Phytohabitans rumicis: one gene and its partner. The protein of the gene in region 2 binds, or shares a complex with, the protein of the main gene of each other region. Links are inferred from orthologs where the notes say so. Each region holds a gene or a part of one and is shown on either strand. Other genes may lie near its edges.

Region 1 (6,062 bases), 1.5 Mb from region 2 along the record:
CGTGTTGACCGTGTTGACGACATCATCGCGGGGGAATACTCCCCTCCTACGGCCTCCATCATCCACCATCGCCACGCTTTTTGGCACGGCACGCCGGTGTGTAATGCGCCTCCCCACGCCTAGAGCATCCTAGGAGGCTAGGCCCGGTAGTCTGCCCGCATGGTGCTTGAGGTGGCTTTGATCGACATCGTGGCAGGCCAGGAGGACGACTTCGCGGCGGCGTACGCGAAGGGCCACCCCGTGCTGGCCAGCACCCCCGGCTGCCGGTCGGTGCGGATGACACGCGGCATCGAGTCACCGACGCGGTTCGTCCTGCTCGTCGAGTGGGACACGGTCGAGGCCCACATCGAGAACTTCCGCGACACCGAGCGCTTCACGACCTGGCGGTCGCTCATCGGCCCCTACTTCGCCGCGCCGCCGGTGGTCGAGCACTTCACGGACGTTCCTGCCTAGCTGGTACGCCCGGCGGCCGCCTTCGCCAGCCCGTCCGCGCAGCCCTTGATGAACCTGCCGAGGAACCACCGGTAGAACCCGCCCATCCACGGCCGGCGCGCGGTGAACGTGGAGTGCCAGCGGATCAGCGTGCCGTCCTCGACCGGGGTGAGGTCGACGTCGGCGCGGTAGCCGTCCAGCGCCATGCCGGACAGCAGCACGTAGCTCAGCCGGCGCCCCGGCACCGCCTCGACGATCTCCTCCCGGGTGGTGAACGGCCACGTCCGGAACACCCGGATCGCGCCGACCCCCTCCCCGCCCGTGGCGTCGGGGCGTTCCAGCGCGAACGATCCCAGCCCCGACCACGTCGGCCAGGTCGCGCCGGACTTCAGTAGGTCGTACACGGTCTCCGCGTCGGCGCCCGAGCGAGCCGTCACATCGATGTCACGCATGTACCATATGGTACATGCCCGATCCCCGGCAGCGCCTGCTCGACGCCGCCATCGACCACCTCGCCGCGCACGGCCTGAGCGACCTCAGCCTCCGGCAGCTCGCCGCCGCGCTCGGCACCAGCCACCGCATGCTGATCTACCATTTCGGCTCCAAGGAGGGCCTGCTCGTCGAGGCGATCCGGGCGGTGGAGCGGCGGCAGCGGGACGCCTTCGCCGAGGTGAGCGTCGAGAACGCGGCCAGCCCCGGCGACGTGCTCCGGCGAATGTGGCAGCGGTTCGCCGACCCCGCCCTCGCCCCCCACGAACGGCTGTTCTTCGAGGTGTACGGCCAGGCGCTGCAAGGCCGGCCGCACGCCGTACCGCTGCTGGACGGGATCGTGGAGTCCTGGCTGGAGCCGGCCGTCGAGTACGCGCGGCGGCATGGCGTACCCGAAGACGTCGCGCGGGCCGACGCGCGGCTCGGCGTGGCCGTCATGCGCGGCCTGTTGCTGGATCTGCTCGCCACCGGCGACCGGGAGGGCGTCGACGCGGCGCTGGAACGATTCGTCGAAGCCTACGAGACGGTGCGCTGAAACCTCGCGCGCCGGCCGAGCAGGGTAAAGCCCAGCCGGGTGTAGAGCTGGCCCGCCGGGTTGTTGACGTTCACGTCGAGCAGGGCGTCGGCGGCGCCGGTGGCCCGCATCCGCCGCAGCGCCTCGGCCACCAGAGCCGCGCCCAGTCCCCGCCCGCGCCAGGCCGGCACCACGCCCACCTGGACGATCCACCCCTGCGCGCACGTGATGAACCCGGCGTCGTCCCCGTCCACCCCCGTCGCCAGCAATGACCACTGTGGACGGAACTCGTCGTCGCCCGCGGTCCACGCCACCCACCGCTCCGCCGGCCAGCCCGGAAAGCCCGGCCGGTCCCGGAACGACGCGTCATAGACGGCGAAGAACCGGCCCGCGATGTCGGACCCCCACTCCCCCAGCCGTACGCCCGGCGGCAGCGCCACGTCCGGCGGCTCGGCGCCGGCCAGGTCGAAGCGCATCACGTCCTCGGCGAAAACCTGGCGCAGCCCGCGGCTGGCGAACAGGCGCTCCGTCGCCGCGGTGAGCGCCTCGGTCTCCACCGTCACGCCGTCCGCGATCGTGGCCGCCGCCGACAGCCCCAGTCGAGCAGCCGGCCGCCCACGCCCCGCCCGCGGTGCGCCGGGTCCACCAGCCCGATGACCGCCACGCCCGGCTGGAGCCGCCGGACGGCCGCCGCCGCGACCAGCTCCCCGCCGGCGGTGCGCCCGCTCGTCGTGATGACGCCGTCGGCCGCGTACCGGCTGAGGGTGACCTCGGTCATCCCGCCGTCCGCCGCATGGCACCGCCCCGCCAGCCCGGCCAGATCCCCCGCGTCCGCGGCCCCGTCCAGCGGCCCCCAGGTCAGCTCCCCGCTATGCACGCCGCTGAGCCTACGGCCCCCACCCCACTGTCCGCGCCCCCGTTTCCCGGCCCCCTACGGGCGGTACGTGCCGAAGGACCAGACGTTGCCCTCCAGGTCGCGGGCGCCGTACTCCCGCGACCCGTACGGCTGGTCGGTCAGCGGCATGACGACCTCCGCCCCCGCCGCCGTGGCCCGGGCGTGGTGCGCGTCCACGTCGTCCACGGCGACGTAGACGCGCCATTCGTCGGCGGCCGGCAGCCCGCCCGCCGGCTTGCCCTGGCCCACCATGATCATGCCGGTGCCGTACGTCAGCTCGGCGTGCGTCACCGAGCCGTCGGGGCCGTCGGTCACCGACCCCACCTCGAAGCCGAACGCCGTGACCAGCCAGTCGATGGCGGCGCGCGCGTCGGCGTACCTGAAGACCGGGTAGATGGTTCGCATGCCGCCTAGTCTGCGACGCCGGGCGCCCCCGCGATTGGACGAAAGTGACCCGGCGGCGCGCCGGCGAACTCCTTGAAGTCGCGGATCAGGTGCGCCTGGTCGTAGTACCCGCACGAGACCGCGATGTCGGCCCAGCTATCGGCGGAGCCCAGCGCCGCGTACGCCCGCTCGAAGCGCAGCACCCGCGCCGCCATCTTGGGCGTCAGGCCGATCTCCCGCCGGAACGTCGACGCGAGGTGCCGGCCGCTCCAGCCCAGCTCGGCCGCCAGCCCGGCCACGCTCACCCCACCGTGTGCGCGCCGCAGCCGCGCCTAGGCCCACTCGACGCGCGGATCCGGGGCGGTGGAGGCGTCCAGCCGGGCGCCGATCGCCTGGTCCAGTACGGCGAAGCGGCTGCGCCAGTCGGGCGCCTCGGCCAGCCGCTCGCGCAGCCCTCGCATCCAGCCGCCGGGCAGGTCGTCGAGCGCGACCGCCCGGTTGGTCAGCTCGCCCGCCGGCACGCCCAGGATCCGGCCCGCGACGGGCGGCTCCAGCATGAGCTGCACGCCCCGGCCGACCCCGGCCGTGCTGGTGACCACGTACGAGTCGTACAGCCCGGCGGTGAACGAGGTGACCCCGTACGCCCCGGTCCCCCGCGGGTCGACCACGTCGAGCGGGTCGCCCCAGCCGACGACCAGCACCACGTGGGCGCCCGGCATCTCCCGCCGCCGCAGCAGCGACCCGGCGTCCTCCTCGTACCCGACGTAGCGCTCGACGTACGGGCGCAGCCGCGGATGCGGGGCCCCGGACGCGAGCGCCAGGCCCATGGCTACTTCACGCCCGCCACGTCCATGCCGCGCAGTTCCTTCTTCAGCTCGTGAACCTCGTCGCGGATCCGGGCCGCCAGCTCGAACTGCAGCTCCCGGGCCGCGGCCAGCATCTGGTCGTTGAGGTCCTGGATGAGCTGGGCCAGGTCGGCACGGGCCATGCCGGCCCGGGACGGGGTGGCCGCCTTGCCGCGCGACCGGGTCTCCGGCACCGGCGCCTTGCCGCGCGACATCTGCCGCCCGGAGCCGCCGATGACGTGCCCGCCGGGACCGTGGCCGGCCAGCGCGCCCTCGGTGTCGTCGGCCTCCCGGTAGATGTCGTCCAGGATGTCGTGGATCTTCTTGCGCAGCGGCTCGGGCTTGATGCCGTTCGCCTCGTTGTACGCGACCTGCTTGGCCCGCCGCCGGTTGGTCTCGTCGATCGCGTTGGCCATCGACGGGGTGATCTTGTCCGCGTACATGTGGACCTGGCCGGACACGTTACGGGCGGCGCGGCCGATCGTCTGGATCAGCGACGTGCCGCTGCGCAGGAAGCCTTCCTTGTCGGCGTCGAGGATCGCCACCAGCGACACCTCGGGCAGGTCGAGGCCCTCCCGCAGCAGGTTGATGCCGACCAGGACGTCGAAGTCGCCCTTGCGCAGCTCACGCAGCAACTCGACCCGGCGCAGCGTGTCGACCTCGGAGTGCAGGTAGCGCACCCGGATGCCGTGCTCCAGCAGGTAGTCGGTGAGGTCTTCGGCCATCTTCTTGGTCAGCGTGGTGACCAGCACCCGCTCGTCGCGCTCGGTACGCAGCTGGATCTCGTGCATGAGGTCGTCGATCTGGCCCTTGGTCGGCTTGATCAGCACCTCGGGGTCGATCAGGCCGGTCGGGCGGATCACCTGCTCGACGAACTCCCCACCGGAGTGCTGCAGCTCCCACGGGCCGGGGGTGGCGGACAGGAACACCATCTGGCCCACCCGCTCCAGGAACTCGTCGAAGCGCAGCGGCCGGTTGTCGGCCGCGCTCGGCAGCCGGAACCCGTGCTCGATCAGCAGCCGCTTGCGCGAGGCGTCGCCCTCGTACATGGCGCCGATCTGCGGGATGGTCTGGTGCGACTCGTCGATGACGGTCAGGAAGTCGTCGGGGAAGTAGTCGAGCAGGCAGTGCGGTGGGCTGCCCGGCTCGCGGCCGTCGATGTGCATCGAGTAGTTCTCGATGCCCGAGCAGAACCCGACCTGGCGCATCATCTCCACGTCGTACGACGTGCGCATCCGCAGCCGCTGGGCCTCCAGCAGCTTGCCCTGCTGCTCCAGGTCGGCGAGCCGCTCGGTCAGCTCGGCCTCGATGCCGCGCAGCGCCCGCTCCATCCGCTCCGGCCCGGCCGTGTAGTGGGTGGCCGGGAAGATGAGCAGCTGGTCGACCTCCTTGACCACGTCGCCGGTGAGCGGGTGCAGGTAGTACAGCTTTTCCACCTCGTCGCCGAAGAGCTCGATCCGGACCGCCAGCTCCTCGTACGCCGGGATGATCTCCAGCGTGTCGCCCCGGACCCGGAACGTGCCCCGGCTGAACGACATGTCGTTGCGGGTGTACTGGATGTCGACCAGCCGGCGCAGCAGCTTGTCGCGGTCGATCTCCTGACCGGCCCGCAACTTGACCGAGCGGTCGAGGTATTCCGACGGGGTGCCCAGGCCGTAGATCGCGGACACGGTGGCCACCACGATCACGTCGCGGCGGGTCAGCAGCGACATCGTCGCCGAGTGGCGCAGGCGCTCGACCTCCTCGTTGACCGAGGAGTCCTTCTCGATGTACGTGTCCGTCTGCGGGATGTACGCCTCGGGCTGGTAGTAGTCGTAGTAGGAGACGAAGTACTCGACCGCGTTGTTGGGCATCAGCTCGCGAAACTCCTTGGCGAGCTGGGCGCAGAGCGTCTTGTTGTGTGCCATCACCAGTGTGGGCCGCTGCAGCCGCTCGACCAGCCACGCCGTGGTCGCGCTCTTGCCCGTGCCGGTGGCGCCGAGCAGCACCGTGTGCCGGTCGCCCCGGCGCACCCGACGCTCAAGGTCATCGATGGCTGTCGGCTGGTCGCCGGACGGCTTGTAGTCGCTGATTACCTCGAAACGGCCGTCGAGTCGCGGGATGTCGAGCGCCATGCAGCCCACCGTACGCCGACCGTATGACAACCTCGGAGCGCGTACGATCAACTTCGATTTGTCATTGTGTGCACAAGATCACCGCGCTACCGTCTTAGAGGTAGGCCGCTCGCGGCGGCCGACCGGGTTCACGATCGGGCCTCCACACCGGCCGATCACACCCGGCGCAGGGTTGCAGCCCCGGCAGCTCGTCGGTGAGCGCACCCGACGCGGTCGCGCAGGACGCGCTGACCGGCCGCCGCGAGCGCCCCATTGTGTTCCGACACGTCACCTCAACCGCGCCCAGCCGTTCAACCTCAGGTGAAGGCAAGCCTCGACCGGCGGCGCGTGGTCGCGCTCGTCGCTCTCGTCTGCATCGCCGTCGGCTCGGCCGCGGGACTGACCACCGG
Region 2 (6,142 bases):
CGGTGCCCAGGGCGTTGCGGAAGCGGTCCAGGATCTCCCGCTCGCGAGACAGCACGAGCCGGGTGCCGCCCGAGGCCACCCGGGTCGCCCCGACCTGCTGGGACAGGGCCGCCCGCTCCTGCCAGAGCGCGATCAGGGCGCTGTCGATCTCGTCGATGCGTTCCCGTATCTCGATGATGCGTTCGGCCGCGTCTGGGGCCTCTGTGCCCGTCTCGTGGCCGTTGGCCGGCTTGCCGGGCTGCTCCACCACGTCGGTGGCCATCGCGTACTCCCTGTCGTGGGTCCCGGTCACTGGAGCCCGGATGCACGAAAGCCCCGGACTCCAGGAGACCGGGGCTTTGGTAGGTCTTGTGATCAGGCGCGACCTACGGCTGCCGGACTCCCGGAGCCGTAGCTAAAGTAACGCCGCACCTGCTGAACCACGGGCTGAAGTATGCCAGCGCCGCCCGCCGTCGTGCAAGGAAGGGCCCCCTGCAATCACTTTTTGCATAGCAGGGGGCCCTTCCTAACCGCTCAGGCGAGCTTGGCGATGCGGTTTTGCGGTCCGGGGGCGACCGGGGCGCCGGCGCCCAGGTACGCCACCAGGGCGTCCACGTCGAACCCGGGCGCGGTGGCCCGGTCGGTGCCGGCGGTGAGCCGGGTGAACCCGTCGCCGCCGTTGGCCAGGAAGTCGTTCGTGGTCACCCGGTACGTCGCCGCCGGGTCGATCGGCACGCCGTTCAGGGCCAGGTTGCTGACCTTCGAGCCGGGCGCCTGCGTCGAGTCCCAGGAGTACGTGAAGCCGGCCGAGACCTGCAGGATGCGCTGGACCGTCTGCCCGCCGAAGCCCACGAACTGCTGCTCCAGCACCTCCTTGAGCAGTGCGCCGGTGAGGGTCTGGGTCGCCACCAGGTTGTTGAACGGCTGCACCGTGAAGCACTCGCCGTACGTGACGTCGCCGGGAGCCTCGCCGCCGGGCGAGTTGGCGAACGTCAACGGCGCCCGGATGCCACCCGGGTTCATCAGGGCGATCTGCGCACCCGCCGCCGACGTCGTGTACGCCAGCTGCGCGTCCGCGATCACGTCGCCGAGTGCGCTCTCACCGGCGGCCGTGGTGGCCGTGGTGATGTCGGCGGTGATCTTGCCGACCACCCGGTTGGCGATCGGTGCGACCGCGGTCCGGTACTTGTCGGCGATCACCTTCGCGCTCGCGTCCACCAGGTCGGGGTTGCGCACGGGCACGCCGCCCGGGCCGATCTGCCAGGTGCCGTCGGGGTTGCGTACGCCGTTCTCCACGATGACGTTGCGCGCGGCGACCTCGGCGAACTTGCCGCTGCGCTTGTCCAGCGTGAAGTCGATGTCGGTCACCAGGACGCCGTTGCTGCCGGCGCTGGTGACGACCGTCGGGGCGCCCGCGGAGTTGGGCAGCTGGCACGAGTAGAACCGGTGCGTGTGGCCGGAGACCACGATGCCGAACTCGGGCCGCAGGCCGGCCACGATGTTGGTGATCGGGCCGGCGAAGTTCGCGCACCCGTCGACCGGCTGCGGCGTGGGTGGCGGCGACTGGGCCCCACCCTCGTGGATCAGCAGGACCATCGACTTGACGCCGGCGAGGCGCAGCAGCGCGGCCCACTTGTTGGCGGTCTCGATCTCGTCGCGGAACTCGACCGTGCTGATGCCGGCCGGGTTGACGATCGAGGGGGTGCCCTTCAGCGTCATGCCGACGAAGCCGACCGGTACGCCGCCCACCTGCTTGATGTCCACGGGCAGCAGGATCGGCAGCCCGGTGCTTTTCTTGACCACGTTGGCGGCCAGGTACTTGAACTTCGCACCCTTGAAGCCGTCGCCGTCCTGGCAACCGTCGACCGGGTGGCAGCCGCCCCGCTGCAGGCGCGCCAGTTCCGTCGTACCCTCGTCGAACTCGTGGTTTCCGACGGAGCTGACCTGCAGGCCCGCGTTGTTGAGCAGCTCGATGGACGGCTCGTCGTGGAAGGCCGCGCTGACCAGCGGCGTGGCGCCGACCAGGTCGCCGGCCCCGACGGTGATCGACTGGCGCCCTTCGGCGCCGGCCTCCGCGCGGAGCCTCTTGAGCCAGGTGGTCAGGTATTCGACGCCGCCGGCCGGGTTGCCGTTGACCAGCCCGCCGCTGCCGGTGGGCGGGTCGATCGCGCCGTGGAAGTCGTTGAAACCGAGCAGGTTGCCCTTGGCGGTCCCGCCGTGCTGGCCACCCCCGTAGGTGACGGAGACGGGCGACATCGGCGTCCAGGCCGCGGCCTGCGCGGTCTTCGAGGAGTCGTCGGAACTGAACGGCACCGTGGCGACTACTGCCAGCGCGAGGGCGGGTACGGCGAGGTGACGCAGTACCGCCCGGCCGCGCGAGCGCGGTGGGGTCATCGTGTCTCTCCCTAATTCGCATATGCGCAGGACAACATGCGTCATCGTGCTCGTTTAGGGGATGATCGCACCAGATCCGCCGGGTGACGATTTAGTAGCCGTCCGGCGCGCGGAGAAGTTGTGTCGGTCCCTCGGCATAGACTCGCCCCTGCGATGCATGCTCTCTTCGAACCCCCCACCGATGCGCCGGAAAAGCCGCGGCGCCACCGGCCCGACCCGGAAAAGCTGCTCGCCGGCCTCAACGGCCCGCAGCGCGACGCGGTCGTCCACGCCGGCTCACCCCTGCTCATCGTCGCCGGTGCCGGCTCCGGCAAGACCCGCGTGCTCACCAACCGGATCGCGTACCTGCTGGCCGCCCGGGACGTCCATCCCGGCCAGATCATCGCGATCACGTTTACCAACAAGGCCGCCGGCGAGATGAAGGAGCGGGTGGCCGCGCTGGTGGGCGGGCGCGCCCGGCTCATGTGGGTGTCCACGTTCCACTCCGCGTGCGTGCGCATCCTGCGGGCCGAGCACGAGCACGCCGGGCTGAAGTCGACGTTCTCCATCTACGACGCGGACGACTCGCGCCGGCTGATGCAGATGGTCGCTCGCGAGCTCGACCTCGACCCCAAGCGCTACCCCGCCCGCGGGCTGGCCGCCCAGGTGTCCAACCTCAAAAACGAGCTGGTCGACCCCGAGTCGTTCGCCGACCGGGCCAAGGGGCCCAACGAGCGCGCGCTCGCCGAGGCGTACACGCTGTATCAGCGCCGTCTCAAGGAGGCGCACGCGCTCGACTTCGACGACCTCATCATGACGACCGTCCACTTGCTCCAGTCGCATCCGCACGTGGCCGAGGCGTACCGGCGCCGGTTCCGGCACGTGCTCGTCGACGAGTACCAGGACACCAACCACGCCCAGTACGTACTGATCAAGGAGCTGGTGTCCGGCACGCCGGGCCTGGAGCCGGCGGAGCTGTGCGTGGTCGGCGACGCCGACCAGTCGATCTACGCGTTCCGCGGCGCCACGATCCGCAACATCCTGGAGTTCGAGCGCGACTATCCCGACGCGCGCACGATCCTCCTGGAGCAGAACTACCGCTCCACCCAGACGATCCTCAACGCGGCCAACGCGGTCATCGACCGCAACACGTCCCGCAAGCCCAAACGGCTCTGGAGCGAGGAGGGCGCGGGCGAGCAGATCGTCGGGTACGTCGCGGACACCGAGCACGCCGAGGCCGACTGGGTGGCCCGCGAGATCGACCGGCTCTGCGACGCCGACCAGGCCCGCCCCGGCGACGTCGCCGTCTTCTACCGCACCAACGCCCAGTCCCGCGTCTTCGAAGAGGTGTTCATCCGGGTCGGCCTGCCGTACAAGGTGGTCGGTGGGGTGCGTTTCTACGAGCGCAAGGAGGTCCGCGACGCGCTGGCGTACCTGCGTTCCGTGGTCAACGACGACGACACGGTGAGCATCCGCCGCATCCTCAACACCCCGCGACGCGGCATCGGCGACCGGGCCGAGGCGTGCGTCGAGGCGCTGTCCAGCCGCGAGCGCATCTCGTTCGGCGCCGCGCTGCGACGCGCCGCCGAGGCCCCCGGCATCTCCACCCGCGCGGTCAACGGCATCACCGACTTCGTCACCCTCCTCGACGAGGTACGCGAGCAGGCCGCGACCGCCCCGCCCGAGGAGATCCTGGAGGCGTTGCTGCAGCGCTCGGGCTACCTGGCCGAGCTGGAGGAGAGCCTTGACCCGCAGGACGCCGGCCGGGTGGAAAACCTCCAGGAGCTGGTGAGCGTGGCCCGCGAGTACACCGAGCGGGTGGAAGGGCAGGACGAGACTGCCACGCTGGCCGGCTTCCTGGAGCAGGTCGCGCTCGTCGCCGACGCCGACCAGATCCCCAGCGACGACCCCGAGCACCAAGGCGTGGTCACGCTCATGACGCTGCACACCGCCAAGGGCCTGGAGTTCCCGGTGGTGTTCCTGTCCGGCCTCGAAGACGGCGTCTTCCCCCACCTGCGCTCGCTGGGCGACAACCGCGAGCTGGAGGAGGAGCGCCGGCTGGCGTACGTGGGCATCACCCGGGCCAGGCGCCGGCTCTACATCTCCCGGGCGGTCACCCGAGGCGCCTGGGGTCAGCCGCAGTACAACCCGGCGTCGCGGTTCCTCGCCGAGCTGCCGACCGAGCTGGTCCACTGGGAGCGCACCGAGTCGGCGTACACGTCCTGGTCCGGCACGGGCGGGGGTATCGGCGGCGGTCGCGGGGAGCGCAGCAGCTTCGCCGGGGGTACGGCAAAGGCCGCCCGCCTGGCCGAGCGGCTCGGCGTGGACGGGGCGAAGCTGGCCACGGCGAGCGACCTGCCGCAGGTGCCCAGCGTCTCGGCCGGCGACCGCATCAACCACCAGCGCTACGGCTTGGGCCGAGTCGTCGAGGTCGAGGGCTACGGCGCGCGCACCCAGGCAAAGGTCGACTTCGGCGACCAGGTCATGTGGATCGTCCTCCGCCACGCCCCCATAGAAAAGCTCTAACCCCCGCCCCGCGCCCTTTGGCGTCGATCAAGGGCAAACGGTCGTGCTTTGATCTCCAATCCACGACCGTTCGCCCTTGATCGACGCGAAAATCCTTGATCGGCGCACCGCCTGAGGCCGCCCGAGGCGAGGCCGGCGGGGTCGCGTGCGCGCCTGCGTCAGTAGGGCGCCCCCACTGGGGCATCTGGCGTGAGCGGGGTCCCCAAGGCTGGGTAGGTAGGGGAACCCGGTACAGCGCAAGATGCGTCGCCGATGGTGGCGCCGTTCCCTGACCACTCGGACGGTAGCCCGATTGTCGCGGTGATCATGAGGTTAGCGTCAGGGCAAGTGCTCTCACCGCAGGCTGGCGTCGATCTTCCTAGATCGATTTGGTCGCTCGACTTGGTGGGGTACGCCGGGATCTTGGGTCCGGTTATGTCGGACACGTCCGGGCGCAAGATCCCGCCCTGCCCCACCAAGTCCACTGGCCGGCAAGCGACCAACCGGCGCCGCTTGACAGCACCCAGGGACCCTTAACGCCCCCAAAACCCCCACCCTCAGCACCCGAGATTCACGCCCCGGGCGCGCATCCAAGGAGCAGGGTCGATCTGGTTCCAGAGCCCTTGGTGCACCTCGAAGTGCAGATGAGGCCCGGTCGAGTCGCCGGTGGAGCCCTCGTACCCGATGAGCTGGCCGGCTACGACCTTCTGGCCGGCCTGGACGGCCACCTTCGACTGGTGGGCGTAGTGCGTCAGGTAGCCGTTGCCGTGGTCGATGACCACCGAGATGCCGTACCCGGTGTAGAGCCAGCCGGCTCCGACGACGGTGCCGGCGCCGGCGGCGTGGATCGGCGTGCCCGCGTCGGCGGCCAGGTCGATGCCGGCGTGCAGGACGCCCCAGCGCATGCCGAAGCAGGAGGTGGTGCCGGCGCCGGGCATGGGGCTGACCCAGGCCGGCGCCGCCTTGGTGGTGGTCGTTGCCTTGGGGGCGGCCGCGGCGGCGGGGGCCTTGGCGGTCGAGGGGTGGTTGACGGGGTGGACGCGGACGGGCTGGGGGCGGCGCGCTGGGCCCGGTCGGCGCGCTCCGCGGCGCCGGTACGGGCGTCCTGGCCGGCGGCGACCGCGGCCAGCTCGGCCGGGGCGGCGTCGCCACCACCGCCGGTGACGGCGGCCGAGACGCCGGTCAGGGCCAGCCCGACCAGCGCGACGGCGGTCGGTACGACGATTCGGGCGCGGCCGGCGAGCCGGGCGCGGACCCGATGCCTGATCACTTCGGGGCCGCGAGG

What was found.
Region 1: the proteins of pcrA (region 2) and uvrB are in contact, whole or in part, in a crystal structure (PDB 7EGT), measured with the Thermus thermophilus proteins. The link is inferred for Phytohabitans rumicis from one-to-one orthologs. Residues at the interface, in WP_096412145.1 of Thermus thermophilus: His654, Arg656, Phe657, Gln666, Asp668, Glu669, Lys680, Arg681, Leu682, Ser683, Lys685, Tyr686, Ala687; in WP_096411307.1 of Thermus thermophilus: Glu23, Leu25, Arg26, Asp27, Gly28, Glu29, Arg30, Phe31, Arg55, Glu326, Asp327, Phe328, Glu379, Ser382, Gln383, His398, Gly400, Arg401.

What each region holds. Positions count from the first base shown.
Region 1 is NZ_BLPG01000001.1:2,042,835-2,048,896, forward strand. What follows is about bases 3,109-6,062. They hold uvrB (excinuclease ABC subunit UvrB), read right to left. Parts: upstream 5,674-6,062; coding sequence 3,544-5,673; downstream 3,109-3,543. Other genes in these bases: Prum_RS51195 (DUF6597 domain-containing transcriptional factor), read right to left, coding at 3,109-3,541; Prum_RS08715 (hypothetical protein), read left to right, coding at 5,974-6,062. In the rest of the region: Prum_RS08675 (antibiotic biosynthesis monooxygenase family protein), read left to right, coding at 160-453; Prum_RS08680 (SRPBCC family protein), read right to left, coding at 450-884; Prum_RS08685 (TetR/AcrR family transcriptional regulator), read left to right, coding at 899-1,456; Prum_RS08690 (GNAT family N-acetyltransferase), read right to left, coding at 1,438-1,998; Prum_RS08695 (GNAT family N-acetyltransferase), read right to left, coding at 1,995-2,312; Prum_RS08700 (VOC family protein), read right to left, coding at 2,367-2,735; Prum_RS51190 (helix-turn-helix domain-containing protein), read right to left, coding at 2,741-3,013; more of Prum_RS51195, read right to left, coding at 3,047-3,108. UniProt on the Escherichia coli protein: The UvrABC repair system catalyzes the recognition and processing of DNA lesions. A damage recognition complex composed of 2 UvrA and 2 UvrB subunits scans DNA for abnormalities.
Region 2 is NZ_BLPG01000001.1:3,567,548-3,573,689, reverse strand. What follows is about bases 2,169-5,202. They hold pcrA (DNA helicase PcrA), read left to right. Parts: upstream 2,169-2,526; coding sequence 2,527-4,878; downstream 4,879-5,202. Other genes in these bases: Prum_RS15635 (bifunctional metallophosphatase/5'-nucleotidase), read right to left, coding at 2,169-2,373. Also shown: Prum_RS15640 (chorismate mutase), read right to left, coding at 1-262; more of Prum_RS15635, read right to left, coding at 514-2,168; Prum_RS51560 (M23 family metallopeptidase), read right to left, coding at 5,415-5,795. UniProt on the Escherichia coli protein: A helicase with DNA-dependent ATPase activity. Unwinds DNA duplexes with 3'-5' polarity. Translocates on single-stranded DNA with 3'-5' polarity. Initiates unwinding more efficiently from a nicked substrate than double-stranded DNA.